DNA from 3 places in the Modestobacter marinus genome. Region 3 is predicted to be linked to each of the others. Evidence: riboswitches for the same ligand, from Rfam matches in the RefSeq annotation. Region 3 holds a riboswitch; each other region holds the start of a gene.
The links. Region 3 has a riboswitch for thiamine pyrophosphate ahead of thiM (hydroxyethylthiazole kinase). Riboswitches for the same ligand answer to the same signal wherever they lie in the genome.
Positions count from the first base shown of each region.

Region 1: linked by a shared signal. The riboswitch ahead of FB380_RS14020 (alcohol dehydrogenase catalytic domain-containing protein) and the one ahead of thiM (hydroxyethylthiazole kinase) in region 3 are both predicted to bind thiamine pyrophosphate.
Region 2: linked by a shared signal. The riboswitch ahead of FB380_RS05990 (purine-cytosine permease family protein) and the one ahead of thiM (hydroxyethylthiazole kinase) in region 3 are both predicted to bind thiamine pyrophosphate.

Region 1 covers NZ_JAAMPA010000001.1:2,971,374-2,981,145, forward strand. The annotation lists gene FB380_RS14000 (ATP-binding protein) at 1-686, opposite strand, end outside; gene FB380_RS14005 (NAD(P)/FAD-dependent oxidoreductase) at 688-2,349, opposite strand; gene FB380_RS14010 (maleylpyruvate isomerase N-terminal domain-containing protein) at 2,539-3,231, shown strand; gene FB380_RS14015 (MFS transporter) at 3,241-4,494, opposite strand; gene FB380_RS14020 (alcohol dehydrogenase catalytic domain-containing protein) at 4,539-5,549, opposite strand; TPP riboswitch at 5,540-5,649, opposite strand; gene FB380_RS14025 (hypothetical protein) at 5,654-5,878, opposite strand; gene FB380_RS14030 (SDR family NAD(P)-dependent oxidoreductase) at 6,043-6,828, shown strand; gene FB380_RS14035 (acetyl-CoA C-acetyltransferase) at 6,953-8,170, shown strand; gene FB380_RS14040 (iron-siderophore ABC transporter substrate-binding protein) at 8,250-9,263, shown strand; gene FB380_RS14045 (LacI family DNA-binding transcriptional regulator) at 9,307-9,772, opposite strand, start outside.
Region 2 covers NZ_JAAMPA010000001.1:1,261,212-1,270,983, forward strand. The annotation lists gene FB380_RS24515 (phosphotransferase enzyme family protein) at 1-341, opposite strand, end outside; gene FB380_RS05955 (hypothetical protein) at 519-998, opposite strand; gene FB380_RS05960 (SDR family NAD(P)-dependent oxidoreductase) at 1,025-1,819, shown strand; gene fabG (3-oxoacyl-ACP reductase FabG) at 1,915-2,670, opposite strand; gene FB380_RS05970 (DUF6297 family protein) at 2,773-4,218, opposite strand; gene FB380_RS05975 (ABC transporter ATP-binding protein) at 4,339-5,016, opposite strand; gene FB380_RS05980 (TenA family protein) at 5,016-5,645, opposite strand; gene FB380_RS05985 (TenA family protein) at 5,642-6,238, opposite strand; TPP riboswitch at 6,284-6,394, shown strand; gene FB380_RS05990 (purine-cytosine permease family protein) at 6,385-7,728, shown strand; gene thiE (thiamine phosphate synthase) at 7,725-8,351, shown strand; gene thiO (glycine oxidase ThiO) at 8,348-9,460, shown strand; gene thiS (sulfur carrier protein ThiS) at 9,457-9,663, shown strand; gene FB380_RS06010 (thiazole synthase) at 9,665-9,772, shown strand, end outside.
Region 3 covers NZ_JAAMPA010000001.1:1,388,628-1,398,399, forward strand. The annotation lists gene FB380_RS06565 (cupin domain-containing protein) at 1-220, opposite strand, end outside; gene FB380_RS06570 (hypothetical protein) at 294-2,198, shown strand; gene FB380_RS06575 (class I SAM-dependent methyltransferase) at 2,214-2,804, opposite strand; gene FB380_RS06580 (DNA polymerase IV) at 2,836-4,188, shown strand; gene FB380_RS06585 (tetratricopeptide repeat protein) at 4,250-5,188, shown strand; gene thiD (bifunctional hydroxymethylpyrimidine kinase/phosphomethylpyrimidine kinase) at 5,207-6,025, opposite strand; gene thiE (thiamine phosphate synthase) at 6,022-6,687, opposite strand; gene thiM (hydroxyethylthiazole kinase) at 6,684-7,478, opposite strand; TPP riboswitch at 7,472-7,565, opposite strand; gene FB380_RS06605 (hypothetical protein) at 7,642-8,256, shown strand; gene FB380_RS06610 (LamG-like jellyroll fold domain-containing protein) at 8,253-9,647, shown strand; gene FB380_RS06615 (HNH endonuclease signature motif containing protein) at 9,729-9,772, shown strand, end outside.

The DNA.
Region 1 (9,772 bases), 1.6 Mb from region 3:
TCCGCGCGCGGCTTGAGCGCCCGCTCGACGGCCGTCTCCTGCGTCCGGATCAGCCGGGTGACCAGCTCGGGGGAGAGCCCGGCCTCCGACAGCAGCCCCAGCTTCCGGCGCATGCCGGCCACCCGGGAACGCAGCTGCTCGGTGGCCCGAACCGCGGCCGCGGCCGGGTTGTTCAGCTCGTGGGCGAGGTTGGCCGACAGGGTGCCCAGCTGCACCAGGTGCTCGCGCTGGCGCATCGTCGACTCGGTCATCCGGATGCCCTCGTACAGGCCGTCGAGCAGGTGCACCGCCATCGGGCACTGCCGGTGCACCAGCGCCGCGAAGTCCTCGGCCGGCAGCCGGAGGAACCGGCTGGGCCGGGTGGTGCGCAGCGTGGTCTGGTAGTTCGGGTCACGGCTCTGGGTGAACGCCCGGACGGCGCCGGCGTAGGCCCCGCGGTGCGTCGTGTCGTTGAGCACGACGTCCTCGCCGTCGGTGTGCTTGGACAGCAGCAGCCCACCCTCGAGCAGCACGTAGAGGGCGTCGGAGGGCTGCCCCTCGGCGAAGACGACGACGTCGGCGTCGTACACCCGCACGTCGCTGTGCTCGGCGACCCAGTGCTGGTCGGCCTCGGCCAGCTCGGCGAACAGGAACAGGCTGCGCACCTCGGCCGGGTCGACCCCGGAGGGGCGGTGGGTCGCGGTCATCTCAGTTCGCCTCCAGGTAGCGGTGCACGAGGGTGACGGCCATCGCGCCCTCGCCGACGGCGGAGGCGACGCGCTTCACCGACTCGGCGCGGACGTCGCCGGCCACGAAGACGCCGGGGACGGAGCACTCCAGGTGGTACGGGACCCGGGACAGCGGCCAGTCCGCGGGCGGGCGGCCCTCGGTGTCCAGCAGCGCCGGCCCGGTGCGCAGGAACCCGTGCTCGTCGCGCACGAACGCCTCGCCCAGCCACTCGGTGGGCGGGGAGGCGCCGATGAAGACGAACAGCCGGGACGCCGGGACGGTCTCCTCGGCGCCGGTGCGGGTGTCGGTGAGCACCAGCCGCTCCAGGTGGTCGGCGCCCTCGACGGCCCGGACCTGGGTGCAGGTGCGCACCTCGATCGCCGGGTCGGCCTCGATCCGGGCGACCAGGTACTCGGACATGCTGTGCCGGAGATCGGTGCCCCGGCAGAGGACCACGACCTTGGCGGCGAAGCGGGCGAAGTGCAGCGCGGCCTGGCCGGCGGAGTTGGCCGCACCGACGACGTGCACCTCCTGGCCGGCGCAGTCGGCGGCCTCGTGCGCGGCCGCGCCGTAGTAGACGCCGCGGCCGGTGAGGTCGGCGGCCCCCTCGGCCGGCAGCAGCCGCCAGGAGACGCCGGTGGCCAGCACGACGGCGTGCGCCGCGACCTGGCTGCCGTCGGCGAAGAGCACCGCTCGGCCGTCGCCGTTGGGCGCGACCTGCACGACCTCCGCGGCGGTGAGCAGCTCGACGCCGAAGCGCACGGCCTGGTCGCGGGCCCGCTGGGCGAGCTCGCTGCCCGACACCCCGAGGGGGAAGCCGAGGTAGTTCTCGATCCGGCTGCTCTGGCCGGCCTGCCCGCCGGTGGCGGTCCGCTCGACCAGCAGGGTGCGCAGCCCCTCGCTGGCCGCGTACACCGCCGCCCCCAGCCCGGCCGGCCCGCCGCCGACCACCACCACGTCGTAGAACGGGCTCCCGGCGGTCGTGGCGAGCCCGACCTGCTGCGCCACCTGGGCCGGCGTGGGCCGCCGCAGGACGGCGCCGTCGGGGAAGAGCAGTGCCGGCAGCGTGGCGTCGTCGGTGACGTCGGCGGCCGTGCGGATGCCGGCGGCGTCCTCGCCCTGCAGGTGCCGGTAGGGCACCTGGTTGCGGGCGAGGAACTCCTTGAGCTGCTGGGTCTCCGCCGACCACTGGTGGCCCAGCAGGGTGATGCCCTCGAACGGCGCCCGGGCGGTGCGCGACCAGGCCGCCAGCAGCTCGTCGAGCACCGGGTAGAGCAGCTCCTCCGGCGGGTCCCAGGGCTTGAGCAGGTAGTGGTCCAGGTCGACGTCGTTGATCGCCCGGATCGCGGCGTCGGTGTCGGCGTAGGCGGTCAGCAGCACCCGCTTGGCCGTCGGCGCGAGGTCCATCGCCTGTTCCAGGAACTCCACCCCGGTCATCCCGGGCATCCGGTGGTCGGCCAGGAGCAGGGCGGTGACCTCGCCGCGGGCGGTCAGCTCGCGCAGCACCGCGAGCGCGTCGCGGCCGCTCTCGGCGCGGACGATCCGGTAGTGGTCGCCGTAGTGGCGGCGGAGGTCGCGGGCGACGGCGCGGCTGACCGCGCGGTCGTCGTCGACGGTGAGCAGGACGGGTCGCGCGGGCACGGCACCTCCGGTCGGTGCCCCGGGGTGGACCGCCCGGTGGGCGGGCCCCCGGTGGCAGCTCCATCCAACCCGTCGCCGGGAGACGGCGGTAGCCCCTGCGCGCACCGGCGCCGCAGCGCTGGCACGGCGGCCCCCGGCGCGGCAGGGTGTCGTCATGGACGCACCCGCGCACGACCCCGGATCCGCCCGATGACCGCGCCGGTGGAGACGCTCGGTTGGTGGGAGGACGGCGAACGCCTCCTCGGGACGGCGCTGGGCCGGCTGACCGACGAGGAGCTCGACGCGCCGTCCCTGCTGACCGGCTGGACGCGGCGGCACCTGCTGGCGCACCTGGCCGCCAACGCCGACGCCCTGGTCAACCTGCTGACCTGGGCGCGCACCGGGGTCGAGACGCCGATGTACGCCTCCACCGAGGCCCGGGACGCCCAGATCGAGGAGGCCGCGGGGCTGCCGGCCGCGGAGCTGCGCGCGGCCGTCGTCGCCGCGACCGGCCGGCTGGCCGCCGCGATCCGGGAGCTGCCCGAGCAGGCGTGGGCCGCGCAGGTGCGCACCGCCCAGGGGCGGCAGGTGCCGGCCGCCGAGGTGCCGTGGATGCGCTGCCGGGAGGTGTGGGTGCACGCGGTCGACCTGGACGAGGGGGTGGCGTTCGCCGACTTCCCGGACGAGGTGCTGGCCGCGCTGGTCGACGACGTCTTCCGGATGTGGGACCGCCGCGACTCGGTGCCCGACGTGGCGCTGTTCGCCGGCGACCGGGAGTGGGGCACCGGCGCGCTCGCGGTCGCCGGTCCGCTGCCGGCCGTCGCGGCGTGGGTCACCGGGCGCAGCACGGGGGAGGAGCTGCAGGCCGACGGGCCGCTGCCGACCCCGGCCGCCTGGCTCTGACCGGCGTGCTCAGGCCGCGGGGCGGTCCCGGGGCATCGCCAGCGCGGCGACCAGGGCCGCACCCAGCACGGCGGCGCTGACCGCGAAGGCGACCTGGTAGGAGAAGGCGTCGGTGAGCCAGCCGGCGACCAGCGGCCCGGCCACCGCGCCCAGGTCGGCGACCATCTGGAAGACCGCCACCACCCGGCCGCCCCGGCCCGGGCTGACGTCGCCGACCACCGCGGCCGGCACGCTGGCCAGCAGCGAGGCGCCCAGCCCGAAGGTGGCCATGGAGAGCAGGAAGGCCGCGGTGCTCGGCGGCAGCACCAGGACGGCGATCGCCGCGGTGGCCAGCCCCGAACCCAGCAGCAGGGAGGGACGGCGGCCCCAGGTGTCCGCCAGCCGCCCGGCCCGCAGCAGCCCGATCGCCTGCGCCACCGACCCGGCCAGCAGCCCGGCGCCGGCCCAGGCCACCGTCTTGCCCAGCTCCTCGGTCACGTACAGCGGCACCAGGGAGTTGCGGACGCCGAACAGCACCCACCCCACGCCCAGGTTGGCCACCAGCGCCGCGACGTAGGCCCGCGACCGCAGCGCGGCACGCAGCCCGCCGCCGTCCTCGCCCAGGGCGGGCACGGCCGCGGGCGCGGGCCCGGCGCCGCGCACCTGGTCGACGGCGGGGTGCGGGTCGTCCGCGGCGCCGCCGACCGGGGGGAGTGCGGCCGGGCGCAGCAGCACCAGCGCGACCACCCCGGCCACCAGCAGGAAGCCGCCGTAGACGAAGAACGGCAGCCGCGGGGAGATCTCGGCCAGGAACCCGCCGGCTGCCGGGCCGGCGATGCCGCCGAGGATGAAACCGCCCTGGTAGGTGGCCGCGGCCCGGCCCCGTTGCGCCGCCGGTGCGGTGCGCAGCAGCAGCGAGAGGGCGGCCACGGTGAACATGGCGCTGCCGATCCCGCCGGCGGCGCGCAACGCGACGAAGAGCGGGAAGTTGCCGGCCAGGGCGGCGGCGGCGGTGGCGACCGCGACGATCGCCAGCCCGGCGGCGAGCACGGCGCGCTCGCCGATCCGCTCGACCAGCGAGCCCCCGGCGAAGGCGGAGACGAACCGGAAGAAGGCGAAGGCGCTGATGGCGAACCCGACGGCGGTGGTGCCGACCCCGTAGTCCCGGACGAACAGCGGGATCGCCGGGGCGACGATGCCGAAGCCGAGGGCGACGACGAAGGCGACGATCGCCAGGACACCGACCTCGCGGGGGAGGGGGCTGTCCTTGCCGTGTCGTCGCACGAGCGCTGATCCTCACACGTGGCCCGCCGGGCCCTCCCGGGGCGTCAGGGGGTGAGCACCAGCCGGCCCGCCACGTTCCCGGCGCGCAGCCGGTCCAGCGCCTCGTTCACCTCGGCCAGCGGCAGCGCGCCGGCCACCGGCGGGGCCAGCTGCCCGGCCGCGGCCAGGGAGACCGCCTGCTCCAGCTCGGCGAGGGTGTTGCCCACGCTGGCGACGACCCGCTGCTCGGCGACCACCAGCCCCAGCGGGCTCACCGTCAGCGCATCGGCGCTGTAGCCGACCAGGACCAGCCGGCCGCGGCGGCCGAGCACCGCGGTCGCCAGCTCCAGCGTCGCGGTGACCCCGGCGAGCTCCACGACGACGTCGGCGCCCTGCCCGCCGGTCAGCCGGGTCACGGTCCCGGCGAGCTCGGCCGGGGAGACCGCGGCCACCGCGCCGGCGGACCGGGCGGCCGACCGGCGGGCGCCGTCCCGGCTGACGGCCACGACGACGCCGCCGCGGCGGCGGGCCTCCTGCACCGCTGCCAGCCCCACCCCGCCGGCGCCGAGCACGACCACCACGTCGCCGGGCTCGACCCCGGCCTCGGTGAGCGCGTGCACCGCGGTGGTGCCGGCGCAGCACAGCGGCGCGGCCGCCTCGAACGGCAGCTCGGCGGGCAGCCGGACCAGGCAGTGCGCCGGGACGACCAGCTGCTCGGCGAAGGCGCCGTCCGCGGCGAAGGCGAGCACGCCGCGCGGGGCCAGGCACAGGTTCTGCCGGCCGCGCAGGCACCAGCGGCAGCTGCCGCAGAAGAGGTAGTAGTAGACGGCGACCCGGTCGCCCTCGGCCCAGCCGGTGACCTCCGACCCGACCGCGTCGACCGTGCCGGCGGCCTCGTGGCCCAGCGTCATCGGCGTCCGGGACGGGGCGTAGAGGCCGTCGGTGAAGTGCAGCTCGGTGCCGCAGACCCCGGCCGCGTGCACCCGCACCCGGACCTCGTCGGGGCCGGGCTCGGGCACCGGGACGTCGTCCAGGGCCAGGGGTCGGCCAGGTGCGTGGAAACGGGCAGCGAGCATCGAGCAGCTCCCTCCGCCGGCATGAACCGGATCAGGTGTGGACGGTCGGCGGTGGTCGTCCGCCTTCTCAGCCCGCGCCCGGGCTCCCGTGTGCGCCGCCGAAGCTACCGCAGCGGGCTGACCGGCTCGACGCGGCGCAGGAACGACCGGATCGCCAGGTGGTGCGCGAGCTGCTCGCGGTGCGCCTCGCACGCCGTCCAGGTCTTCTCCCGGTCGGGCGTGTGCACCTTGGGGTTGTTCCACACCAGGACGACGGTCGCCGGCGCGCGGCAGCCCTTCGCCGAGCAGATCACGGCGTCGTCCCCGGCCGGCCCGGCGTCCTCGCTCATGGGGCGAGTCTGAGCTGCGGCACAGGGAACTGTCAGCAGGGGGTGCCAGGGTCGGTGCTGGCCGCGCCCCCTGTCCCCGGGCGCGGCCACCAGGACGGCCGTCCGGGACAGGAACGCGGGCCGTGACGGGTGCAGCCGGGGCCGGGGCCGGGTAGGGCGAGGGCATGACTGACACCAAGCCCCTCGCCCTGGTCACCGGCGCCTCCAGCGGGATCGGCTTCGAGCTCGCCCGGCAGTTCGCCCGCAACGGCTTCGACCTGGTGATCGACGCCGAGGACCCGACCATCACCACCGCGGCCGCAAAGCTGCGCGGCGAGGGCGCCGAGGTGACCGCCGTCCAGGCCGACCTGCGCACCCCCGACGGCATCGAGCAGCTGTGGACCCGGGTGCAGGCCCTCGGTCGCCCGCTGGACGCGGCCGCGCTCAACGCCGGCGTCGGGCGGGGTGGTGCGTTCGTCGACACCGACTGGGCCGACGACCTGGAGGTCATGCAGCTCAACGTGGTCTCCACCGCGGCGCTGCTGAAGCTGGTGCTGGTCCAGATGACCGGGCGCAACCAGGGGCGGGTGCTGGTCACCTCCTCGGTCGCGGCGACCATGCCCGGGGCCTACCAGCCGGTCTACAACGCCTCCAAGTCCTTCGTCCAGTCGCTGACCGAGGCCGTGCAGCAGGAGCTCAAGGACTCCGCCGTCACGATCACCTCGCTGATGCCGGGGCCCACGGACACCGACTTCTTCGCCCGGGCCGACCTGCAGGACACCGCCATGGGCAAGGGCCCCAAGGACGACGCCGCAAAGGTCGCCGAGCAGGGCTTCGCCGGGCTGATGGACGGGAAGAAGGAGGTCCACGCCGGCTCGCTGATGACGAAGGCGCAGGAGATGGCGAGCAAGGTCCTGCCCGACTCGGTGAAGTCCTCCGCCCACGAGTCGATGGCCAAGCCGCGCGACTGACTCCCCTCGACGACGCCCCTCCCGGTCCCCCGGGAGGGGCGTCGTCGGCGTCGGGGGTCGCCGGCTTCCGCCCAGCGGCCGGTTCGCCTGCGCCCCGGTGGTGGTGAGCTGGCAGAGTCGGGGCATGGACGACGTCGTCATCTGCTCCCCGGTCCGCACCCCCGTCGGTCGATTCGGCGGGGTCTTCGCCGGTCTGTCCGCCAACGAGCTCGCCGCCACCGCGCTGCGCGGCCTGGTGGAACGGACCGGCCTGGGGGAGGGCGAGGTCGACGACGTCATCCTCGGCAACTGCAGCCCCAGCGGGGAGAACCCGGCGATCGGCCGGATCGCGGCACTGGACGCCGGGCTGGGCGTGCAGGTGCCCGGCCTGCAGATCGACCGGCGCTGCGGCTCTGGGCTGCAGGCGGTCATCTACGCCGCGATGCAGGTGGCGGCCGGCGCCGGCAACGTCGTCGTGGCCGGCGGCGTGGAGTCGATGAGCAACGTCGAGCACTACGCCCTGGGGCTGCGCACCGGCGCCAAGGGCGACGGCGTCATGCTGCACGACCGGCTGGCCCGGGCCCGGGAGACCGCCGGCGGGCTGCACCACCCGGTGCCCGGCGGCATGCTCGAGACCGCCGAGAACGTGCGCCGGGAGTACGGGGTCGACCGGCTGGAGCAGGACGCCTGGGCGCTGCGCTCCCAGCAGGCCGCCGGCGCCGCCATCCGCGAGGGCCGGTTCGCCGACGAGATCATCGGCGTGGAGGTGCCCGGGACGCGCAAGACGCCGGCCCGCACGGTCACCGAGGACGAGCACCCCCGTCCCGACACGACGATGGAGGACCTGGCCGGGCTGCGCCCGGTCATGGGCCGGGTCGACCCGGAGGCGACGGTCACGGCCGGCAACGCCTCCGGCCAGAACGACGGCGCCGCCGTCTGCGTGGTCACCACCCGGGCCGAGGCCGATCGCCGCGGCTGGCAGCCCTTCGTCCGGCTGACCGGCTGGGCCGTGGCGGGCGTGCCGCCGGAGACCATGGGCATCGGGCCGGTGCCGGCCACCGCCGCGGTGCTGGAGCGGACCGGGCTGACGCTGGCCGACATGGACCTCATCGAGCTCAACGAGGCGTTCGCCAGCCAGGTGCTGGCCTGCCTGGGGGAGTGGAACCTGGGTTCGGGAGACCGCGAGCGGGTCAACGTCAACGGCTCCGGCATCTCACTGGGGCACCCGGTGGGCGCGACCGGCGCCCGCATCCTGGCCACGCTCGCCCACGAGATGCGCCGCCGGGAGGCCCGCTACGGGCTGGAGACGATGTGCATCGGCGGTGGTCAGGGGCTCGCCGCGGTGTTCGAGCGGGTGGTCTGACCACACCGTCGGGTCTCGATCCGGCCACGAGACGCCGGGCGATTAGTTAGGTGAGGCTTGCCTCAGGTAGAACTCCACCATGGTGTTCTCCCGATCGCTCGCGCGACGTACGTCCCTCAGCTCCCTCCCCGTCCTGGCGGTCGCCGTCCTGGCCGGCTGCTCGTCGGAACCCGACGGGCAGCCGGCCGGGGCCGCCACCGGCTCGACCGCGGGATCCGCCTTCCCGGTCACCATCGAGCACGCCTACGGGACGACGACCATCCCCGAGGAGCCCGAGCGGGTGGTCTCCCTCGGCTACACCGAGCAGGACGCGATCCTCGCCTTCGACGTCGTCCCGGTCGCCGTCCGCTACGCCTTCGGGCCCGAGGACGACGTCTTCTTCCCCTGGGCCGACGAGGCGGCCGGGGACGCCGACCCGGAGATCCTGCCGCGCGCGGAGGTCGACCCGGAACAGATCGCGGCGCTCGACCCCGATCTGATCATGGCGGTCACCGCCGGCCTGACCGAGGACGAGTACCAGACCCTCAGCGCCATCGCGCCGACGGTCGTGCAGCCCGAGGAGCACATCGCCTTCGGCACGCCCTGGCAGGAGCAGACCCGGATCACCGGCGAGGCGCTCGGTCAGCCCGACCGCGCGGACGAGCTGGTCGCCGACGTCGAGGAGCAGATCGCGGCGGCCCGGGCCGAGCACCCGGAGCTGGAGGGGAAGACGGTCACCCTCTCCGGCCCGGCCTACGACGGCGAGTACCCCTTCCACACCTCCGACGACACCCGCACCCGGTTCTTCCTGGACCTCGGCATGGTCGTCGACCCGGCCCTGGACGCCGCGGCGCAGAGCGAGTTCTACGGCACCGTCAGCCGCGAGGAGGCCCGGATGCTGGACGCCGACGTGCTGGTGTTCCAGTCCGGCTCCGCGGCGGAGCGGGCCGGGATCGAGGCCGACCCGGTGCTGTCCGGGCTCCCCACCGTGACCGAGGGCCGGTCGGTCTTCATCGAGGACGAGGACTACGCGGCGCTGCAGTTCGCCAGCGCGCTGAGCCTGCCCTACCTGCTCGACGGCTTCGCGCCCGAGCTGGCCGCGGTGGTCGACTGAGCGCCACGCCGCCCCCGGGGCCGCCGCGGTCACCCCGCGGCGGTCAGGGTGGCGGCGCCGTCGTCCCGCGCTCGACGAGCACCGGCGCAACGACCTCGGCCCGCTGCAGCGGTTGATCGGGCCCCCCGGTCAGCTGGGCGAGCAGGAGCTCGGCCGCGCCGGTGGCGAGCAGCGCGGCGCGGTTGTCCACGGTGGTGACCGGCGGTGACCACCACGCGTAGAACGGCTCGTCCTCGGTGCAGATCACCGACAGCTGGTCGGGCACCCGCAGCTCGCCGTCGCCGATCACCGGCAGCGCGCCGAACGACGCCTCGTGGTTGGTCACCAGCAGCGCCGTCGGCGGCTCGGGCAGACCCACCAGTTCGCCGGCGGCCGACCTGCCGAAGTCCGGCGTGAAGGGTCCGCGCCACACCAGCTCGTCCAGGACCGGGAGGCCGGCCGCCGTCATCGCGGCCAGGAAGCCGGCGTGGTGCAGTCGGCCGGAGGTCACCTCCGGCGGGCCCTCGATC
Region 2 (9,772 bases), 130 kb from region 3:
AAGTCGATCAGGGCGGTGGGGCGTTCGTCGGAGAAGACGATGTTGCCGGGGCAGTAGTCCATGTGCGACACGAGCTCGGGTCGGTCGAACAGCGGGATCACGCCCGCGGGTCGGACGCCGGGAACCCCACCCCATACGGCGTCGGCCGGTGGTGTCCACCCGTCTGCTGCTTCGTGCAGACGACGGATGAGGACCGCCAGGGTCTCCATCGATTCACTCGCGGTGGCATGGGCGGGCAGCGGGTCCACCGGGACCTCCCCTGCCACGAACGACAGGACCTCCCGCCCTTCGGCGTCGTAGCCGAGCGGTTCGGGGCAGTCGGTGAAGCCCTGGCTGCGCACGTGCGCGAGGTAGGCCTGGATGGTCGCGGTGAACGGCCGGGCCGGACGTCGGACACTCGGCCCGATTCGGACGACGTGCGTGACGCCCCCGCTGGCCAGCGTCTCCTCGACAGCGTCCTCCACGACGCGACCGTAACCGGAAGAAGGGCCACGCCGGCGGCGAGCGGAGGTGCGGCGTCAGGCCGGTGGGGTGTCGCCGACGTCGGCGAAGAGCGGGACGGCGCTGTCGATCGCGGCCACCGCCTGCTGGGCGCCGCCGGCCGGGTCGGCGACCGCCGGCGGCACGAGCACCTCGACGCCGTCGCCCTCCGGCCGGGCGGTGGCGGCGGCCAGCACGTCCGGGTGCTCCCGGAGCAGCCGCTCGGCCTCCGTCCGCAGGTCACCGGGACGGAACTCGGTCTGCTGGACCGTGACCTCGCACCCGGGGTCGGCGAGCACGGCCTGCGCCGGCGCCGGGAGATCGCCGTACCAGCGCACGGTGAGCCGCTTGCGGTCCAGGCTGATGCCCGGGGTGCCGAAGTCCGGGGAGTCCCCGGCCACCGCGCTCAGCCGCTCCAGCAGGTCGTAGATCGCGGTCGGACCACCCGGGTAGGCCACGAACTCACCATGCCCCAGGCGCGGCGCCGGCCCGGCGGACGACTTCTTGCGTGCTGCCATGCCCGCCATCATCCAGGCTGGCCCGCATGGAGATCTCCGGTGCACGGATCTGGGTCACCGGCGCCTCGACCGGCATCGGCGCGGCGCTGGCGGCCGAACTGGCCGACCGGGGCGCCCAGGTGGCGATCAGCGCCCGCAACGCCGAGCAGCTCGCTGAGGTGGCCGGGAGCCGGATGGTCGTCGTCCCGCTGGACGTCACCGACCGGGCGGCGACCGTGGCGGCCGGTGAGCGGGTGCGGCAGGCCCTGGGCGGACTGGACGTCGCCGTGCTCAACGCCGGCACCTGGTCGTCGTTCCACGTGGAACCGTGGGACTCCCAGCTCTTCGCCGACCACCTGCAGGTCAACGTCATGGGCGCGGTGCACACCATGGAGGCCGTCGTCCCGCAGATGCTGGCCGCCGGCCGGGGCCGCATCGTCGGTGTCGCCTCGGTCGCCGGGTACCGCGGCCTGCCCGGGTCGGAGGCCTACAACGCCGGCAAGGCGGCGCTGATCAACCTGCTGGAGAGCCTGCGCGGCTCGCTGGCCCCGCGCGGTGTCGTCGTCCAGATCGTGAACCCGGGGTTCGTGACCACCCGGATGACCGACCGGAACACCTTCCCCATGCCGTTCAAGGTCCCCGCGGACGTCGCCGCACGCACGATCGCCGACGGCATCGCCGCGGACAAGGCCGAGGTCGTCTTCCCGGTGCCGATGATGATCGGGATGAAGCTGGCTAGGCTGCTCCCAGTCCGGCTGTGGACCCGGCTCACCGCCGAGCTGGCCCGCCGCGGCGTGACCAGGGCACCCAGCGCCGAGCCGCCGCCGTCCGCTCAGCGGTGATCAGGTCCCCTGATCGAAAACTGTCCCCCTGCACCAACGCTGGCGCAGGGGGACAGCGGGTGATCAGGGGACCTGATCAGTGCTGGGGGCGCGGGTCAGGCGCGGGGGCCGCCGGCGACGTAGATGACCTGGCCGGAGACGAAGCCCGCGCCCTCGCTGCACAGGAACGACGCGGTGTGCGCGATGTCCTCGGGCTGGCCGACCCGGGCGACCGGGATCTGCTTGGCGGCCATCTCCTTGAACTGCTCGAACGGCACGCCCACCCGCTCGGCGGTCTGCGCGGTCATCTCGGTCTCGATGAAGCCGGGGGCGATCGCGTTGGCGGTCACGTTGTACCGGCCCAGCTCGATGGCGAGGGTCTTGGTGAAGCCCTGCATGCCGGCCTTGGCCGCGGAGTAGTTGACCTGGCCGCGGTTGCCCAGCGCCGAGACGCTGGACAGGTTCACGATCCGGCCGTACTCGGCCTCGACCATGTGCTTCTGCGCCGCCTTGCTCATCAGGAAGGCGCCCCGCAGGTGCACGCCCATGACGGCGTCCCAGTCGGCGACGCTCATCTTGAACAGCAGGTTGTCCCGGGTGATCCCGGCGTTGTTCACCAGCACCGTCGGGGCGCCCAGCTCGGCGGCGATCCGCTCGACCGCGGCGTTGACCGACTCCTCCTCGGCGACGTTCGCACCGACCGCGAGCGCCTCGCCGCCGGCCTTCTGGATCTCCCCGACCGTGTCGGCGCAGGCCGCCTCGTCCAGGTCGAGGACGGCGACCGCCATCCCGTCCTGCGCGAACCGCCGCGCGATGGCCGCGCCGATCCCGCGCGCCGCACCTGTGATGATCGCCGTCCGCTGCTGAGCCACTGCATCTCCTCGTCGAGTACGTCGGCGGGCCACGGTCGTCCGGCCCGCCGTCCTGCCCCAGTGCATAGCACCAGGCCCGCGCGGCGCCTGCACCCGGCCGGGTCAGTCCGGGGGCCGGGCCGTACCGACGGCGAGCGCGCCGAGCGCCAGCGACCACAGCAGCGCCGCACCGACGAGCCACCACGGGACCGCGCCGAGCAGCAGGGCCAGCGCGACCGGGGCGGTCCCCAGCAGGCCGACGTCCGGCCCGCGCACCAGGGTGCTGCTCACCCCCACGGGGACGGCGCCCATCGGCGAGGCGAGCACGGGGCCGGACCAGTCCAGGTCGGGGCGGTAGCCGGCGCGCACGGCGGCTCCCGCCCACGCCGGGGCGGTGGCCGCGCCCAGCGCCAGCCACGCGGCCGGTGCGCCGGCGCCCTGGCCGACGAGCAGCGCCGAGACCCCGCAGACCCCCGCGAGCACCGCGACCGGCACGACCGCCCGGGCCCAGACGACCGCCGCACCGCCCAGCGGCAACGCCCGGTCGGCGGCCGGCGCCGCGACCGCCCGCCGGCTCGGCTCCCCCAGTGACGTCGCGGCGGTCCCCCAGCCGAGGGCGACGGTCACCGCCACCAGGGCGGGCAGCTCGGCCAGCCCCTCGGTGCGGGCGGCCAGCACCGGCAGCGCCGCCCCGGCCGCCAGCTGCCCCCACCGCCACGGGGACCGGGCCAGCACCGCCAGGTCGCCGGCGACGACCGCCTGCCACGGCCGCCGCACCCAGCGCCAGGCCAGCGGGCGCCGCGGCCGGCGCACCGTCGTCCCCAGCGCCCGGCCGAGCTCACGGGTGTCCAGCGAGAAGACCGACGCCGTGGCGTACTGCGCGGTCTCCCCCGACGCGCGGAGCGCGCCGGCGGACAGGTCCGCCAGCCGCCGGTCGGCCAGGGCCAGGCAGAGGACGGCGACCACCAGCAGCCCACCCAGCAGCCCCGTCGCCACCGGCGCCGGCAACCACCCGCCCGCGACGTCGGGCAGGTCCACGCCCAGCCCGGCGACCACGCACCCGGCGACGGCCGGGCCCACCAGGGCCAGCGCGGTCACCGCACCGGCGACCGGGGGCACCCACCGGCCGCCACCACCGGCCTGCCGGACGACGAGCACCCCGACGGCGGCACCCGGCAGCAGCGCACCGGCCGCCAGCCCGGCCAGGACGCCGGCCGGTGTCCGGCTCCAGGCCAGCACCACCGGGACGCCGACGGCCAGCGCCGCCGCCACCGCCAGGCCGACCGCCCGGCGCAGCTCCCCGCGCAGCAGCCCGCGCCGCCCCGCGGGCAGGGGCAGCCACCACGCCGCGGCCGCCGGTGTGGCGCTGACCGGCCCCAGCCGGGCGAACAGTGCGGTCAGCCCCGCGGCCAGGGAGAGCGCGACGGCCGCCGCGGTCAGCCCGCCGGGGAGCACCGCCGCATCGACGGCCGGCCGGGCGGCGATCTGCTCGCGGAGGCTGGAGACGGCGCCTCCGCACAGCGCCACGAGGACCCCGGCGGAGGTGAGCCCGGACAGCGTGTCCCCCACCCGGGTCAGCCAGCTGGTGTCGGCCCGGGCGGCCGTCGCCCGGCGGGTGTACCGGCGAACGGCGGTGCCGCTCCACTCCTCCTGCCGACGCGCCCGTGGCGGAGCCGCCGTGGTCGTGGCTCAGCCCTCCTGCAACGCCGCGACGGCGTCCTCGGGCGCGACCACCGGGCACTCGTCCTCGCCGACCACCAGCACCCGGTCGGCGAGGGTGCCGACGAACGTCGGGTCGTGGCTGGCGAACAGCACCGCACCGCCGGCGTCCACCAGCGCCGCGAGCCGGTCGGCCAGCGCCCGGCGCATCGCGGTGTCCAGCCGGCGTTCCGGCTCGTCGAGCACCAGCAGGTCGGCCGGGCGCACCAGCGCCCCGGCCAGCGCCAGCCGCCGGCGCTGGCCGGAGGAGAGCGCCGAGGGCAGCGCGCCGGCCCGGTCGGTCAGCCCGAAGGCGGCCAGCTCGGCGTCGACCACCTGCTCGGCGCCGGTGACCCCGTGGGCGCGGGCGGTGAGCAGCAGGTGCTCCGCGCCGGTCAGCGACGGGAAGAACGCATCGTCGTCCAGCACCCCGGCGACCGCGCGGCGGAAACCGGCGTCCCGCTCGTCGACCGGCCCACCGGCGAAGCGGACCGTCCCGGCCAGCGGCGGCAGCAGACCGACCATCGTCTGCAGCACGGTGGACTTGCCGGCACCGTTCGGGCCGACCAGCGCGACCGCCGTCCCGGGTTCGACCGACACCGTCACGGGGGCGCACACCGGCTCGTCGCCGTAGCCGACCGAGAGCTCCTCGGCGGCCAGCAGGGCCATCAGCCGGACTCCGCACCACCGCGCCAGGCGGCGTCGAAGAAGCCGACCTCCAGCTCCATGGCCCGCCGGTAGGCGCGCCGGACCGCGGGCGTGTCGGCGGCCGTGCCGTCCAGCAGCCGCTCCAGCGTGGCCGCCAGCTCCTCGAAGCCCGGGTCGGTGTAGGTGGTGACCCACTCGGCGTAGGCGGGCGCCGCTCGGCCGGCCAGCGACTGCCCGAGGTGGGCGTACAGCCGCATGCACGGCGTCATCGCCGCGCAGGTCAGCCCGCTGCCGCCCAGGGCCGCCGTGGCGAGCAGGAAGTCGGTGTAGGCCAGCGTGGCCGGCAGCGGCTCGACCGCGGCCAGGTCGATGCCCCAGCGGGCGGCGTAGCCCTCGTGCAGCCGCAGCTCCTCGCGGACGCCGGCGAGCAGGTCGGCGAAGACGTCCAGCGCGGCCCGGTCGGGGCTGTGCGCGGCGCCGAGGGCGTAGCCGCGGGCGAAGGACTCCAGGAAGAACGCGTCCTGGGCGACGTAGCCGGCGAACAGCTCCGGCGGCAGGCTGCCGTCGCCGATGCCCTGCACGAACGGGTGCGCCCGCGCGACGGCGGCGAGGTCGGCGTTCTCGGCCCAGAGGTCGGCGGCCAGGCTCATGCCGCCTGCTCCAGGGCCATGTCCCAGAAGGCCACCTCGGCGGCGACCACCTCGGCGAAGACGTCGTCCTGACCACCGCCCACCGCGTCGGCCGCCGTCTCCAGGCCGGCGACGTAGCCGGCGAAGCCCGGCACGGTCCAGTGCTCGACGAACTCCCGGTAGGCCGGGGCACCGGGCAGCGCCGTCGTCCATGCGTCGAGGTAGGTGCGCTCGATGGTCCACAGCGCGGTCAGCGCGACCGGGACGTCGGCGGTGTCCAGCCGGTCCAGCAGCTCGGCGTAGGCCGCGGTGGCCGGCAGCGCGGGGGCGGTGAGGTCCAGACCGCGGGTGGCCGCCTGCTCCTCGAACCAGGCCAGCTCCTCGACCAGGGCGACCAGACCGCCGGCGAGCACCGCCTGGGCCGGCCGCGGCGCCCGGGCGAGCAGCCGGGCCTGGAAGCGCAGCAGGTCGGCGACGAAGCGCGCGTCCTGGACCAGCCAGGTGTCGAACGCGCCCGCGGGCAGCGACCCGTCACGCACCGCGGTCAGGAAGGGGTGCGCGGTGGCCGCGCGCCAGATCTCGGGATGACGTCGGAGCAGCTCGGCGACCGGCACGGCGCGGACTCTACGAGGTCGTTAGGGTGGGCCACGTCATGGCGTCGAGCCATGTGCGGGAGCTCGGAGGACCGGGCTGAGAGGGCGGCTGACGCGCCGCCGACCGCTGGAACCTGACCGGGTAATGCCGGCGTAGGGAGCCCGTGATGAGCACGTCCGGAACCGTCGGCACGACCACGTCCGGTGCAGACGCACCGCTGACCCTCACCGAACCAGCCGCCCGCACGCTGGGCTTCCGCGAGTCCGCGGGCCTGTGGGGCAACCTCGGCATCAGCCTGCTGCTGCCGGTCGCCGCCGTGTACGTCGTCCTGCCGGGGCGGCCGCTGTCGGTCACGCTCGGCGCGATCGTCGTCGGCGCGGTGATCGGTGCCTCGCTGCTGGGGCTGGCCGCCGCGGCCGGCGCCCGCGAGGGGGTGCCGGCGATGGTGCTGCTCCGCGGCCTCCTCGGCCGGCGGGCCTCCTACCTGCCCACCGCGCTGAACCTGGTGCAGTGCATCGGCTGGGCCACCTTCGAGATCGTGATCATCGCCGAGGCGGCGTCCCGGGTGCTGGACGCGCCGCGCTGGCCGTTCGTGCTGATCGCCGGGGTGCTCGCCACCGCGATGGCGCTGCGGCCCCTCGGCGTGGTCCGGGTGCTGTCCCGCTACGCGGTGTGGGCGGCGCTGGCCGCGATCGTCTACCTGTTCGTCGAGGTGCTCTCCGAGCCGCTCGCCCCGCTGGACAGCGGCGGCGCCGCCTCGTTCTGGACGGCGACCGACATCGTGATCGCCCTGCCGATCTCCTGGTTCCCGCTCGCCGCCGACTACACCCGGCACGTGCGCAGCGGCCGGGTCGCCGGCACCAGCACCGCGCTGGGCTACGGGCTGGCCACCGTCGCGATGTTCACCCTCGGCGTGCTGGCGCTGGCGGCCTACGGGAGCTCCGGGCTGGACGTCATCGACGCGCTGCTGGCCGTGCCGCTGGGGGCGCTGGCCGTGCTGGTGCTCGTCACGGTCGAGCTCGACGAGGCGTTCGCCAACGTCTACTCCACGGCGGTGTCCGCGCAGAACGTGGTGGCCCGGCTGGACCGCCGGCTGCTCGCGCTGGGCGTCGGCGCGACCGCCACCGTGCTCGCGCTGAGCTTCGACATCGTCGCCTACGAGCCGTTCCTCTTCCTGATCGGTGCGGTCTTCGTGCCGCTGATCGGCGTCTTCCTGGTCGCCTACGCGCTGCGCACCCCCGGCCGGTGGGACACCTCGGACACCGCCCCGGCCCGGCTGGTCTACCTGCTGCCGTGGCTGGCCGGCTTCGTCGCCTACCAGCTGACCCTGCCGACCTTCTTCGCCGGCGTCGGCGCCGGCTGGACCTCCTGGTGGACCGCCCGGCAGAGCGACCTGGGCATCGACCCGGCCAACGGCTGGTCGGCCTCCCTGGTCAGCCTGGCCGTCGCCGCGGTGCTCACCGCGGTGATCGCGCTGCTCGACGCCCGCCGCGGGCGGCAGCCGGCATGACCTCCGCGCTGGGCCGGCTGCACGTGCTCACCGACGCCGACGGCGGGCCGCGCGCGCTCGCCGTCGTCGCCGCCGCGGTGGCCGCCGGGGCGCCGGTGGTGCAGGTGCGGGCGAAGGGCTGCAGCGACCGGGTGCTGCACGACTTCGCCCGCGCGGTGGTGGAGCTCTGCCGGCCCGCGGGCACCACCGTCCTGGTCAACGACCGGGTCGACGTGGCGCTGGCCGTCGGCGCCGACGGGACGCACCTTGGCGCCGACGACCTCCCGCTCGCCGCGGCCCGGCGGGTCGCCGGGCCGGGGCACCTGCTCGGCGGCACGGCCCGCGACCCGCAGCAGGCCCGGCAGCTGGTGGCCGAGGGCGCGGACTACCTGGGGGTCGGCCCGGCCTTCGCCACCACCACCAAGACCGGGCTCCCCGACCCGATCGGGGTCGCCGGGGTCGGTGCGGTGGCGGCCGCGGTGCCGGTGCCGGTGATCGCCATCAGCGGGGTCACCGCCGCACGGGTCGGGGAGCTGATCGCCGCCGGCGCCACCGGGGTGGCCGTGGTCGGCGCGGTCACCGGCGCCGCCGACCCGGGTGCCGCGACCGCCGAGCTGCTGCGTGCCCTGGAGGACTCCCGGTGATCGACGTCGCGGTGGCCGGTGGTGGGCTGATCGGGCTGTCGGTGGCCTGGCGGGCGGCGCAGCGCGGCCTGTCGGTCGCCGTCGTCGACGACGCCCCCGGCACCGGGGCCTCGGCCGCCGCCGCCGGGATGCTCGCCCCGGTCACCGAGGCCGCCTACGGGGAGGAGGCGCTGCTGCGGCTGTGCCTGGCCTCCCTGCAGCGCTACCCGGCGTTCGCCGCCGAGGTGGAGGCGGCCAGCGGCCTGCCGGTGGGGCTGCGTACCGCCGGCACCCTGGTGGTCGGCTTCGACGCCGACGACGTCCGGGCACTGGACGCGCTGCACGACTACCAGCAGGAGCTGGGCCTGGCCGTCGAGCGGCTGACCCCGCGGGAGACCCGCCGCCGGGAGCCCGGGCTGACCCCGCGGCTGCGCGGCGGGCTGGCCGTCGAGGGCGACCACTCGGTCGACGGCAGGGCGCTGCACCGGGCGCTGACCGGCGCCGTCGAGGCCGCGGGCGTGCGCCTGGTCCGGGACCGGGTGGCCGGGGTGCAGGTCTCCGGCGGGCGGGCGACCGGGCTGGCGCTGGCCGGCGGCGGGGAGCTGGCCGCCGGCACCGTCGTCCTGGCGCTGGGCGCGCACAGCAACACGCTCCCCGGGGTGCCGCCGCTGCCGGTGCGGCCGGTCAAGGGGCAGATCCTGCGGATGGCCGGTGCGGCGGGGCTGCTGACCGGCACCGTGCGCGCCCTGGTCCGCAGCCGGCACGTGTACCTGGTGCCCTACGGCGAGGACGGCCTGATCGTGGGGGCGACCACCGAGGACCGCGGCTTCGACGCCACCGTCACCGCCGGTGGGGTGCACGAGCTGCTGCACGACGCGATCGAGGTCGTGCCCGGGGTGACCGAGCTGGAGCTGGTGGAGACCCTCGCCCGCTGGCGGCCCGGCACCGACGACAACGCCCCGCTGCTGGGGCCCAGCACGCTGCCCGGGCTGGTGCTGGCCACCGGTCACCACCGCAACGGCGTCCTGCTCACCCCGGTGACCGGTGACCTCGTCGCCGAGCTGCTGGCCACCGGCGAGCTGCCCGGGCTCGCCGCCCCGTTCACCGTCGAGAGGTTCCCGCACCGATGACCATCTCGCTGACCGTCAACGGCAGCCCGGTCGAGCTGGCCGACGGCACGACCGTCGCCGCGCTCGTCGCGCAGCGCACCAGCGGGCACGACCGGGTGGCGGTCGCCCGCAACGGGGACGTCGTCCCGCGCAGCAGCTGGCCGACGACCGAGCTCTCCCCCGGCGACCGCCTCGAGGTGCTCGCCCCCACCGCAGGAGGCTGACATGCCCGATGACCGCGACCTGACCGAGGAACTGGCTCCCGCACTGGAGCAGGAGGAGGCCGGCGACCCCTTCACCATCGCCGGGCAGACGTTCACCTCCCGGCTGATC
Region 3 (9,772 bases):
CATTCGCGAGCACCGCCAGCGACCCCTCGAGCACGTGGAACGACTCGCTGAACGTGCGGTGCAGGTGCGGCCCGGGGCCGCTGCCGCCCGGGGCCATCGTCACCTCGAACAGCCCGAAGTCGCCGCGGGTCTGCGCTCCGGTGGCGACGAACCGGGTGCGGCCCGCCGACGGCTGGTCGCCCCGCCAGGAGAAGGTCGCCGGGTCGGGGAGGAGGGTCACGCCCCACCCTTACCCACTGTTGTGACCGGTTGCACAGCAGGCTATGAAGAGGTCCCCGATCAATGGAGATCTCGTGACCCCACTGTCCTGGCGACGGACGTCCGCTGCCCTCGTCGGCGCGCTCGCCCTCACCACCGGCTTCTCAGCCGTTGCCTCACCAGCCCTCGCGAACCCGGTCAAGGCCACACCGGTCTCGGTCTTCCCCACCGACGACCTCACCGTCCCCGACCGGGGCCAGCTGACCGGCCGCCGGGTCGCGCTGCCGACCACCGACTGCGGTGCCCCGATCAGCTGCGGCCTGGTGCAGCAGCTGAACCAGCTCGACGGGTTCGACCTCGACCCGCGGATCGCCGTTCAGTACGACGCTGCGGTGGACCCGGCCCAGGCCGCCGCGCGGATCACCGTGCAGGAGGCGCGCGGCGGCTGGCGCACCGGCGTCGACCGCGTCGTCTGGGATCCGGCGACCAACACGCTGTACGCGCACCCGGCCGAGCAGCTCGCCCCGGGCACCACCTACCGGCTGCGGGTGCAGGGCGGCCCGTCGAACAAGGGCACCCAGGAGTCGTTCACCACGATGAGCGCCCCCGACGGCCTGCTCGACCTCCGGCGGCAGATCGACAGCGGCTCCGCCTTCCGGTCCGCCGGGATCGCCGAGCCGGACCTGCGGGTGGAGGGCGCCTTCCCGGCGACCGGCACCACGGTGACCTGGACGCAGGACCAGGGCGCCACCGACGTGACCGCGCCCGTGCTGATCCCGCAGGCGGCGACCGGCGGGACCGTCGTCTTCGGGTCCTACCTGGCCCCCACCTGGCTGACGCCCGACGTCACGATCCCCCAGACGCCGACCCGGGACGCCGGCCCGGCGCCGGTGGGCCAGCAGCGGCTGCCCTTCGTCGCCGTGCTGCCCGCCGGTCCGCCGCCCCCGGGTGGCTGGCCGGTGGCCGTCTTCGGCCACGGTTTCACCGCCAACGACACCAACGTGTTCCTCGCCGCCGTCGCCAACAGCCGGAACGGCATCGCCACCATCGGCACGAACGTCGTCGGGCACGGGTACGGCCCGGACAGCTCCTACACGGTCACCAGCGGCGGCACCACGGTCACGCTGCCCTCCTACGGTCGCGGCGTCGACCAGGACGGCAACGGGGCCATCGCCAGCACGGAGGGGTCCTCGGCCACCGGCGCTGCCGCCGCCCAGTCCTCCCGGGACGCACTGCGGCAGACCGCGGCGGACGTCATGACGCTGATCCGCTCGGTGGGCGGCACGGACGTCGATGGCGACGGCACACCCGACCTGTCCGGCGAGGACGTGACCTACTTCGGCCAGAGCTTCGGCGGCATCTACGGCACCATGCTGACCGGCGCGGACCCGGCGGTGACCCGCTCGGTGCTCAACGTCCCCGGGGGCCCGATCACCGAGATCTCCCGGCTGTCCCCGGCCTTCCGGCCACTGACCGCCGCGGCACTGCAGGCCGCCGGGCTGCTCAACAGCACCGACCCGACCCGGACCTTCTTCCAGGAGCAGCTGCCCCTGCGCGGTGAGGGGCCGGTGACCGTCACCGTCCCGGGAGCCGTGGCCATCCAGGAGTACCTGGCCCGATCGACCTGGCTGTCCCGCCCGGGCAGCCCGGAGACCTTCTCCCCGTTGATCGAGCCGGAGCGGGTCCTCTTCCAGATCGCCTTCGGTGACCAGACGGTGCCGAACCCCACGTCGTACACGGTCATCGACGCCGGCGACCTGTGGTCACGGACCAGCCTGTACCGCAACGACAAGACGGCGAACGCCGCCAACAACCCGCATGCCTTCCTGCTCCAGCTGCCCCTCCCGGCGGCGTTGCAGGGGCAGGCGCAGGTGGCTGCGTTCCTGGGCCGTGCGGAGGTCATCGACCCCGACGGCGCCGGACCGGTGTGGGAGGTGCCGATCAGCGACCCGGACCTGCTCCTGTCGCTGAACTACCCGCAGCCGGCCCTGCGGCCCTGACCGGCTCCCCGGGCGTCACCTCCTGCGCAGCACCGCGACCAGGAAGTCGGCGTCCGGGGAGTACGGCCGCAGGTCCCAGGTGGACAGCAGCACGTCCGGGGTCAGCCCGGCGCCCTCGGCGTCGGCCAGGAACTCCTCGAAGGGGTACCCGCGTCCCGCGCCGAAACCGACCGCCGCCCGGCCGTCCGGGCGCAGGTGGGTGCGGAACCGGCGGAGCACCTCGCCGCGGGTGCTCGGCGCCAGGAAGGCCATCACGTTGCCGGCGCAGACGATCCCGTCGAACTCCTCCGGCAGGTCGAGCTCGGCCAGGTCGCCGACGAGCCAGCGGGGCCCCGGGTGGTCGGCCTCGGCGGCGGCGACGAGCACCGGGTCGGCGTCCACCCCGACCACCTCGTGCCCGGCGTCGAACAGGACGGCGCCGACCCGGCCGGGACCGCAGCCGGCGTCCAGCACCCGCGCACCCCGGGGCAGCAGTGCGTCGACGAGCCGGGCCTCCCCCGCCAGGTCCACGCCCTCGGCGGCCAGCCGGCGGAACCGCTCGACGTACGCGGGAGAGTGCGCCGGGTCCTCCTGGGACATCCGGCTCCAGTTGCTGAGCTCGACCATGCGGCCATCATCGCGCGGCATCATGGGGGGCGTGCGTCGGGAGCCCAGCATCCTGCACCTGGACCTGGACGCCTTCTTCGCCGCCGTCGAGCAGCGGGACAAGCCCTCGCTGCGCGGCCGGCCGGTCGTCGTCGGGGGCACCGGGGGCCGCGGCGTCGTCTCCACCGCCTCCTACGAGGCCCGGGCGTTCGGCGCGCGCAGCGCGATGCCCACCGCCGAGGCGCGGCGGCTCTGCCCGCCCGGCACCGCCTTCCTGGGCGGCCGCTTCGCCGCCTACCGGCGGACGTCGGAGGTGGTGATGGCGCTGCTGCGCGAGCTCTCCCCGCTGGTCGAGCCGGTGTCCATCGACGAGGCCTACGTCGACCTGGCCGCCGGTGACCACGACCTGTCGGTCCCCGGCGTCACCGCGCTGGCCGCTGAGCTGAAGGCCCGGATCGCCGTCGCCACCGGTGGCGTCACCGGTTCGGTGGGGATCGGCACCTCCAAGGCGGTGGCCAAGATCGGCTCGGAGCTGGACAAGCCGGACGGGCTGACCGTCGTCCCGCCCGGGGAGGAGCTCGCCGTCCTGCACCCCCTGCCGGTGCGCGCGCTGGGCGGGGTCGGTCCGGCGACCGCCGAGCGGCTGGCCCAGATCGGCGTCAAGACCATCGGCGACCTGCACCGGCTCTCGCTGGTCGACCTGACCAGCCTGGTCGGCCAGGCGCACGGCGCAGGGCTCTACCGGCTCGCCCGCGCCGACGACGACCGGCCGGTGGTGACCGACCGGGAGGCGAAGTCGGTCAGCGCCGAGGAGACCTTCGCCCGTGACCTGACCGACCCGGCCCGGCTGGCCGCCGAGATCGAGGCGCTGGCGACCCGGGTGGGCAGCCGGCTGCAGCGCTCGGGCACCTCGGGGCGGACCGTGACGCTCAAGGTCCGCCGCTACGACTTCAGCACCCTCACCCGGTCCCAGACCCTGGCCCACGCCGTCGACGACCCCCGGCAGATCGCCGAGGTCGCCCACCGGCTGCTCGGCGCCGTCGACCGCAGCGGCGGCCTGCGCCTGCTCGGCGTCGGCGTCTCGGGGCTGTCGCCCTACGCGCAGGGCGACCTCTTCGCCGAGGCCGCCGGGCCGGCGGAGGTGGTCGAGCCGGTGGAGGTGGTCGAGCCGGCCGAGCCGGTGGAGCTGCCGGCCGACCCGGAGCCGGGGCGCGCCGTCGTCGCCTGGTACCCCGGGCAGGACGTCGTCCACCCCGACCTCGGCTCGGGCTGGGTGTGGGGCAGCGGGCTCAACCGGGTGACCGTCCGGTTCGAGGGGCCGCGGACGACGCCGGGTCCGGTGCGCACGCTGGCCGCCGACGACCCCGACCTGCAGCCGGCCGACCCGCCGGACTGGGCCCCCTGAACGGGTGGGTCCGCCCCTTCGGGGCATGCGCCGGACCCGGTGACCACGACAGACTGCCGACGTGCCCCTGGACCCGGAGAACAGCCCCGACGTCGACGTCCTCGTCGACCGGGGCTGCGCGCTCGCCGACCGGGGGGACCACGAGCAGGCGGTCGAGCTGCTCGGCACGGCGGCAGCGCACGGCGACCCGGTCGCCCTCCGGCACCTGGGCGCCTGCCTGGGCGTCCTCGGCCGCTGGGCGGAGGCCGCCGTGGCGCACCGCCGGGCCGCCGACGCCGGCCAGGACGCCGCCTGGCTGGACCTGGCGCGGGCGCTGCTGCGGCTGGGCTGCTGGTCGGAGGCGGAGACCGCCGCCCGGACCGCTGTCGACCGCGGGGAGCCGGGGGGCTGGGCCGCGCTGAGCGGGGCGCTGCAGGGCCAGGACCGCGCGGCCGAGGCGGAACGGACGTTCCGGGTGGCCGCCGAACGCGGCGAGCACCCGGCCGCGCTGGAGCTGGCCTACCTGCTGCGGTCGTCCGGGCGGCAGCTGGCGGCCTGGCACTGGGCGCAGGTCGCCGCGGACGCCGGCAACCCGGTGGCCCGCGCCACCCTGGCCTGCTGGCGCTGGCAGGAGAGCCACGACCTCGCCCTCGAGCCGGAGCTGCGGGTCGGCGCCGACCACCACCAGCACGCCCGCACCGGCCTGGCCGACCTGCTGCGCAGCACCGGGCGGGTCGAGGAGGCCCGGGCGGTGCTGGAGCGCGGCGCTGCCCGCGGCGAGCTCGCGAGCTGGCTGCCGCTGGGCAACCTGTACCGCGACGAGCTGGACGACGCCGTCGCCGCCGAGGCCGCGTACCGGGCCGGGGTCGAGGGCGGGGACCTGCACGCCCACCACGACCTCGCCGTGCTGCTGCTGGAGACCGGCGACGTCGACACCGCCGTCGAGCACTTCTCCATCGCCGCCGCCGGCGGGGACGAGCTGGCCGCCCGGGTGCTGCGCGAGGTCCTCGGCGACAGCTGAGTCAGCAGCGGCGCAGGCTCACCAGCGGCCGGCGAAGTGGTGCACCGGGCCGTGCCCGGAGCCGACCCCGAGCGACTCCCCGGCCTCGAGCGCGGCCTGCAGGTAGTCCCGCGCCTGGTCGACCAGCGGCGCCCAGTCCAGCTGCCGCCCGGCCAGCCGTTCCCGGGCGGCCAGCGCCGCCAGCGCCGAGGACAGCGTGCAGCCGGTGCCGTGGGTCGACGACGTCGACACCCGGGGGCGCCGGGTCTCCCGCACCCCACCCGCGGTCGCGAGGACGTCGACGCTCTCCTCCCCGCCCAGGTGCCCGCCCTTGAGCAGCACCGCCGCCGGCCCCAGCGCCAGCAGCGCGCGGGCCTGCGGGGCCAGCTCCTCGACCGTCGTCGCCGGCGGCACGTCCAGCAGGGCCGCCGCCTCGGGCACGTTCGGGGTGAGCAGGTCGGTCACCGGCAGCAGGTCGGTGCGGACGGCGTCGACCGCCTCCGCCGAGATCAGCCGGTCGCCGCTGGTCGCCACCATCACCGGGTCGCAGACCACGGGGCCGCCGGGCCGGTCGGCCAGCGCCGCGGCGACCGTCCGCACCACGTCGGCGGTGCCGAGCATCCCGAGCTTGGTGGCGTGCACGGTCACGTCGTCCAGCAGGGTGGCCAGCTGCTCACCGACGAAGCCGGCCGGCACGGGGTGCACGCCGGTGACGCCGCGGGTGTTCTGCGCGGTCAGCGCGGTGAGCACCGCGGTGCCGTAGACGCCGAGCGCGCTGAAGGTCTTGAGGTCGGCCTGGATGCCGGCGCCACCGCTGGGGTCGCTGCCGGCCACGGTGAGGGCCACGGCGGCGGTCATCGGGCCACCAGCTCCCCGGCCATCGCGGCGCGCAGGGTCCGCGCGGCGGCCGCCGGGTCGGCGGCGGCGCAGATGTCGGAGACCACGCAGATGCCGTCGACCCCGGTGCCGGCCACGGCGGCGGCCGTCGCCGCGGAGATGCCGCCGATGGCCACCGACAGCAGCCCCCCGGCGCGGGCCCGGGCTGCCAGCGCGCTGGTGCCGTCGAGTTCCAGGGCGGCGCCGGCGTCCGGCTTGGTCGGGGTGGACCAGACCGGGCTGAGACCGACCAGGTCGGCGGTGCCCGCCGGCAGCGCGAGGACGTCGTCCAGCTCGGCGGTGCTGCCGACGGAGACGCCGACCAGGACGTCGGGGCCCAGCAGCCTGCGGACGTCGACGGCCGGCAGGTCGTCCTGGCCCACGTGCACGCCGTCGGCGCCGGTGAGCAGGGCGACGTCCACGGCGTCGTTGACGAACAGCCGGACCTGCGGGGTCGGCCGGAGCACCTCCTGCACCGCGCGGGTGAGGGCGAGCAGGTCGCGGCGGCCGGCGGTCTTGTCCCGCACCTGCACCGCGGTCACCCCGCCGGAGACGGCGGCGGCGACCACCTCGGGCACCGACCGGGGCGCGCAGAGCAGCGTGTCGGTGACCAGGTACAGCCGCGGGTCGAAGCCGGCCCTCATGCGCTGCGGACGTCGGCGCAGGCGAGCGCGTCGCCGTCGACCGCGTCCAGCGCGTCCAGCCAGAGCGCGGCGAACGTGCCCGGCCCGGCGGCGAGCCCGGCCGCGGCCTCGGCGGCCAGCGCCACGTGCGCGTGCGCGGCGACGACGGCGGTGAGCCGGTCACCGGTGGTGGCGACGTAGGCGGCGACGACGCCGCCCAGCGCGCAGCCGGCGCCGGTGGTCCGGGTGAGCAGCGGGGAGCCGCCGCCCACCCGGACCACCCGGTCCCCGTCGGTGACGACGTCGACCGGACCGCTGACCGCGACGATGCCGCCGGTCCGGCGGGCCAGCTCCCCGGCCGCCTCGAGCGCGGCCTCCGGGGTGTCGGTGCTCTCCACGCCGCGGCCGCCCTTGCCGGCGCCGGCCAGGGCGAGCACCTCGGAGGCGTTGCCGCGGACGACGGCGGGGCGCAGCTCGACCAGGTCGGCGGCGAGCTCGGTGCGGAAGGTGAGCCCGCCGACGGCCACCGGGTCCAGCACCCACGGCGTGCCCACCTCGCTGGCGGTTCGGGCGGCGAGCCGCATCGCCTCGGCGGTGCGCTGCTGCACCGTGCCCACGTTGACCAGCACCGCGGAGGCGACGGCGGCGAACTCACCGGCCTCGGCCGGGTCGTCGACCATGGCCGGTGCGGCGCCGATCGCCAGCAGCGCGTTGGCGGTGATCGTCTGCACGACCGTGTTGGTCAGGCAGTGCACCAGGGGTGCGGAGTCGCGCAGCGCCGTGCCGGCAGCGCGCAGGTCGATGGCGTCCATCGCGGTGACATCCCTTCGCCAGTACCAACTGGAGCAGGTTCGACGGGTGTGCTCTCAGTCCCCGGTGGGACACCCCGTGTCAGCTCGCGACGCTAACACCGCCCCGCTCACCCGGGCGGGTGACGGGGGCTCCACGTCCGGCCGGCCCGGCCGATGGAGCGATGTGAGGTCCCGTCCCGATCGCCCGGCCACCGGTCGCCGTCCGCGGCCCCGCTCGGTGCGCCTGGCCGGCGCCGCCGCCGCGGGCATCGCGCTGGTGCTGGCCGCGGCGCTGGTCTGGCACGGGGCCTACGCCGGGTTCAGTGCCACCACCGGCTCGCTTGCGTTGCCCACCGTCAGCACCGGCACGCTCGCGCTGACCGACGACGACTCCGCCGTCCGGATGTTCACCGCCACGGGGCTGCGCCCGGGGGCCTCGGGCACCCGGTGCGTCGCCGTCACCGCATCCGGGTCACCGGCCACCGTCCGGCTGTACGGCACCGGCCGGAGCAGCACCAACGGGCTGGCCGCCCAGCTGGACCTCGCCATCGCCGTGGGGACGGGCGGCTCGAGCGGCGACTGCGCCGGCTTCACGTCCTCCGCCACCGCCTACACCGGCACCCTCGCCGGCTTCCCCACCGACCGCTGGGCCGCCGGCGTCGGCAGCTGGTCCAGCACCGGCGCCGCGCCCACCACCCGCGTCTACAAGGTCGACTGGACGCTGCGGGCCGGTGCCCCGGCGAGCACCCAGAACGGCACCGCCAGGCTCAGCTTCGTCTGGGAGGCGCGCACCCGATGACCGCCACCCGTTCCGTGTCCCGAGCTGCCGCCTGGCGCCGCGGCAGGTCCGCGCTGGTGCTCAGCAGCCTCGCCCGGGCGCTGCTCGGCACCCTGGCGCTGCTGCTCGCCGTCTCGGTCGCACCCACGGTCGTCGGCTGGGAGACCACCGTCGTCCTCTCCGGCTCGATGGAGCCCGGCGTCTCCCCCGGGGACGTCGCCGTCGTCCGGCCGGTCCCCATCGCCGACCTCGCCGTCGGGGACGTGCTCCTCGTCGACGACCCCGACGCACCCGGCCGGCTGCGGCTGCACCGGCTGGTCGCCGTCGAGGACGGCGGACTCCGGCTGCAGGGTGACGCCAACCCCACGCCGGACCCCCAGCTCGTCGACCCGTCCACCGTGCACGGCGTCGGCGCGCTCCGGCTGCCGGCGCTGGGCCTGCCCGTGCTGTGGGCGGCGGAGGGGCGGGCGCTCCCCCTCGCCGGCGGTGCCGCCCTGCTCGCCCTGGTCGTCGCCCTCGCGCTCGCCCACCGCACGGCCGAGGACGACGACGGGCCGGCGACCGGCAGCGGGTGGTGGGGCGCGCGTCTCGCCGTCCCGGCCGTGGCCGTCGGCCTCGCCGCCCTGCTCGGCCCCCTGCCCGGCACCTCGGCGGTGGGCGCCGTCTTCACCGCGACCACCGCGAACGACGCCAACTCCTGGGCCTCGGTCCGCTACTACACGTGCACCTCGGCCGGCGCGAGCGCGCCCGGGTACCTGGCACTGCAGGAGACCGCCGGGCCGGTCGCGGTGAACAGCGGGCTCTACGCCGGGGCGGTCGACGGGTACTACAGCAGCAGCGGGATCACCTACCGGGTCCCCGGCCCGGCCTGCGGGGGCGACGGCAAGGGGGTCCGGCTCGACGGCGGGTCCGGCCACGTCTACTCGACGACCGCACTGGCGAACCCGCAGACCTTCAGCGTCCAGGTCTGGTTCGCCACCACCACCCGGGACGGCGGCAAGCTCATCGGCTTCGGCAACGGCACCCGGGGCGCCGCCTCCACCCAGTACGACCGGCACGTCTACATGACCGACTCCGGCACGCTCACCTTCGGCGTCTACGACGGGTCGCCGGTGACGACGACGTCGCCCGGCAGCTACAACGACGGCGCCTGGCACCAGATGACGGCCACGTTCTCCCCGGGCACCGGGCTGCGGCTCTACGTGGACGGCGCCCTGGTGGCGAGCCGCCGGGACGCGACCGCGGCCGAGCCGTTCACCGGCTACTGGCGGGTCGGCTACGACACGATCAGCAGCGCGTGGCCCGGGGCGCCGCGGAGCGCGTTCTTCGCCGGGTCGGTGGCGCACGTCAGCGTCTACACCAGCGTGCTGTCGGACGCCGACGTCGCCGCGCAGTACCGCGCCGCCGGCTGACCGAGCCGTGAGCGTTCCCGCGGGAACGCCCCCACGCCGGTGAGCTGCGGTTCTGTCGTACCTCCTGCCTAGCGTCGGGTCATGGGTGCAGTCGTGGCGGTGCGGGACGTGTCGGGGCCGGACGT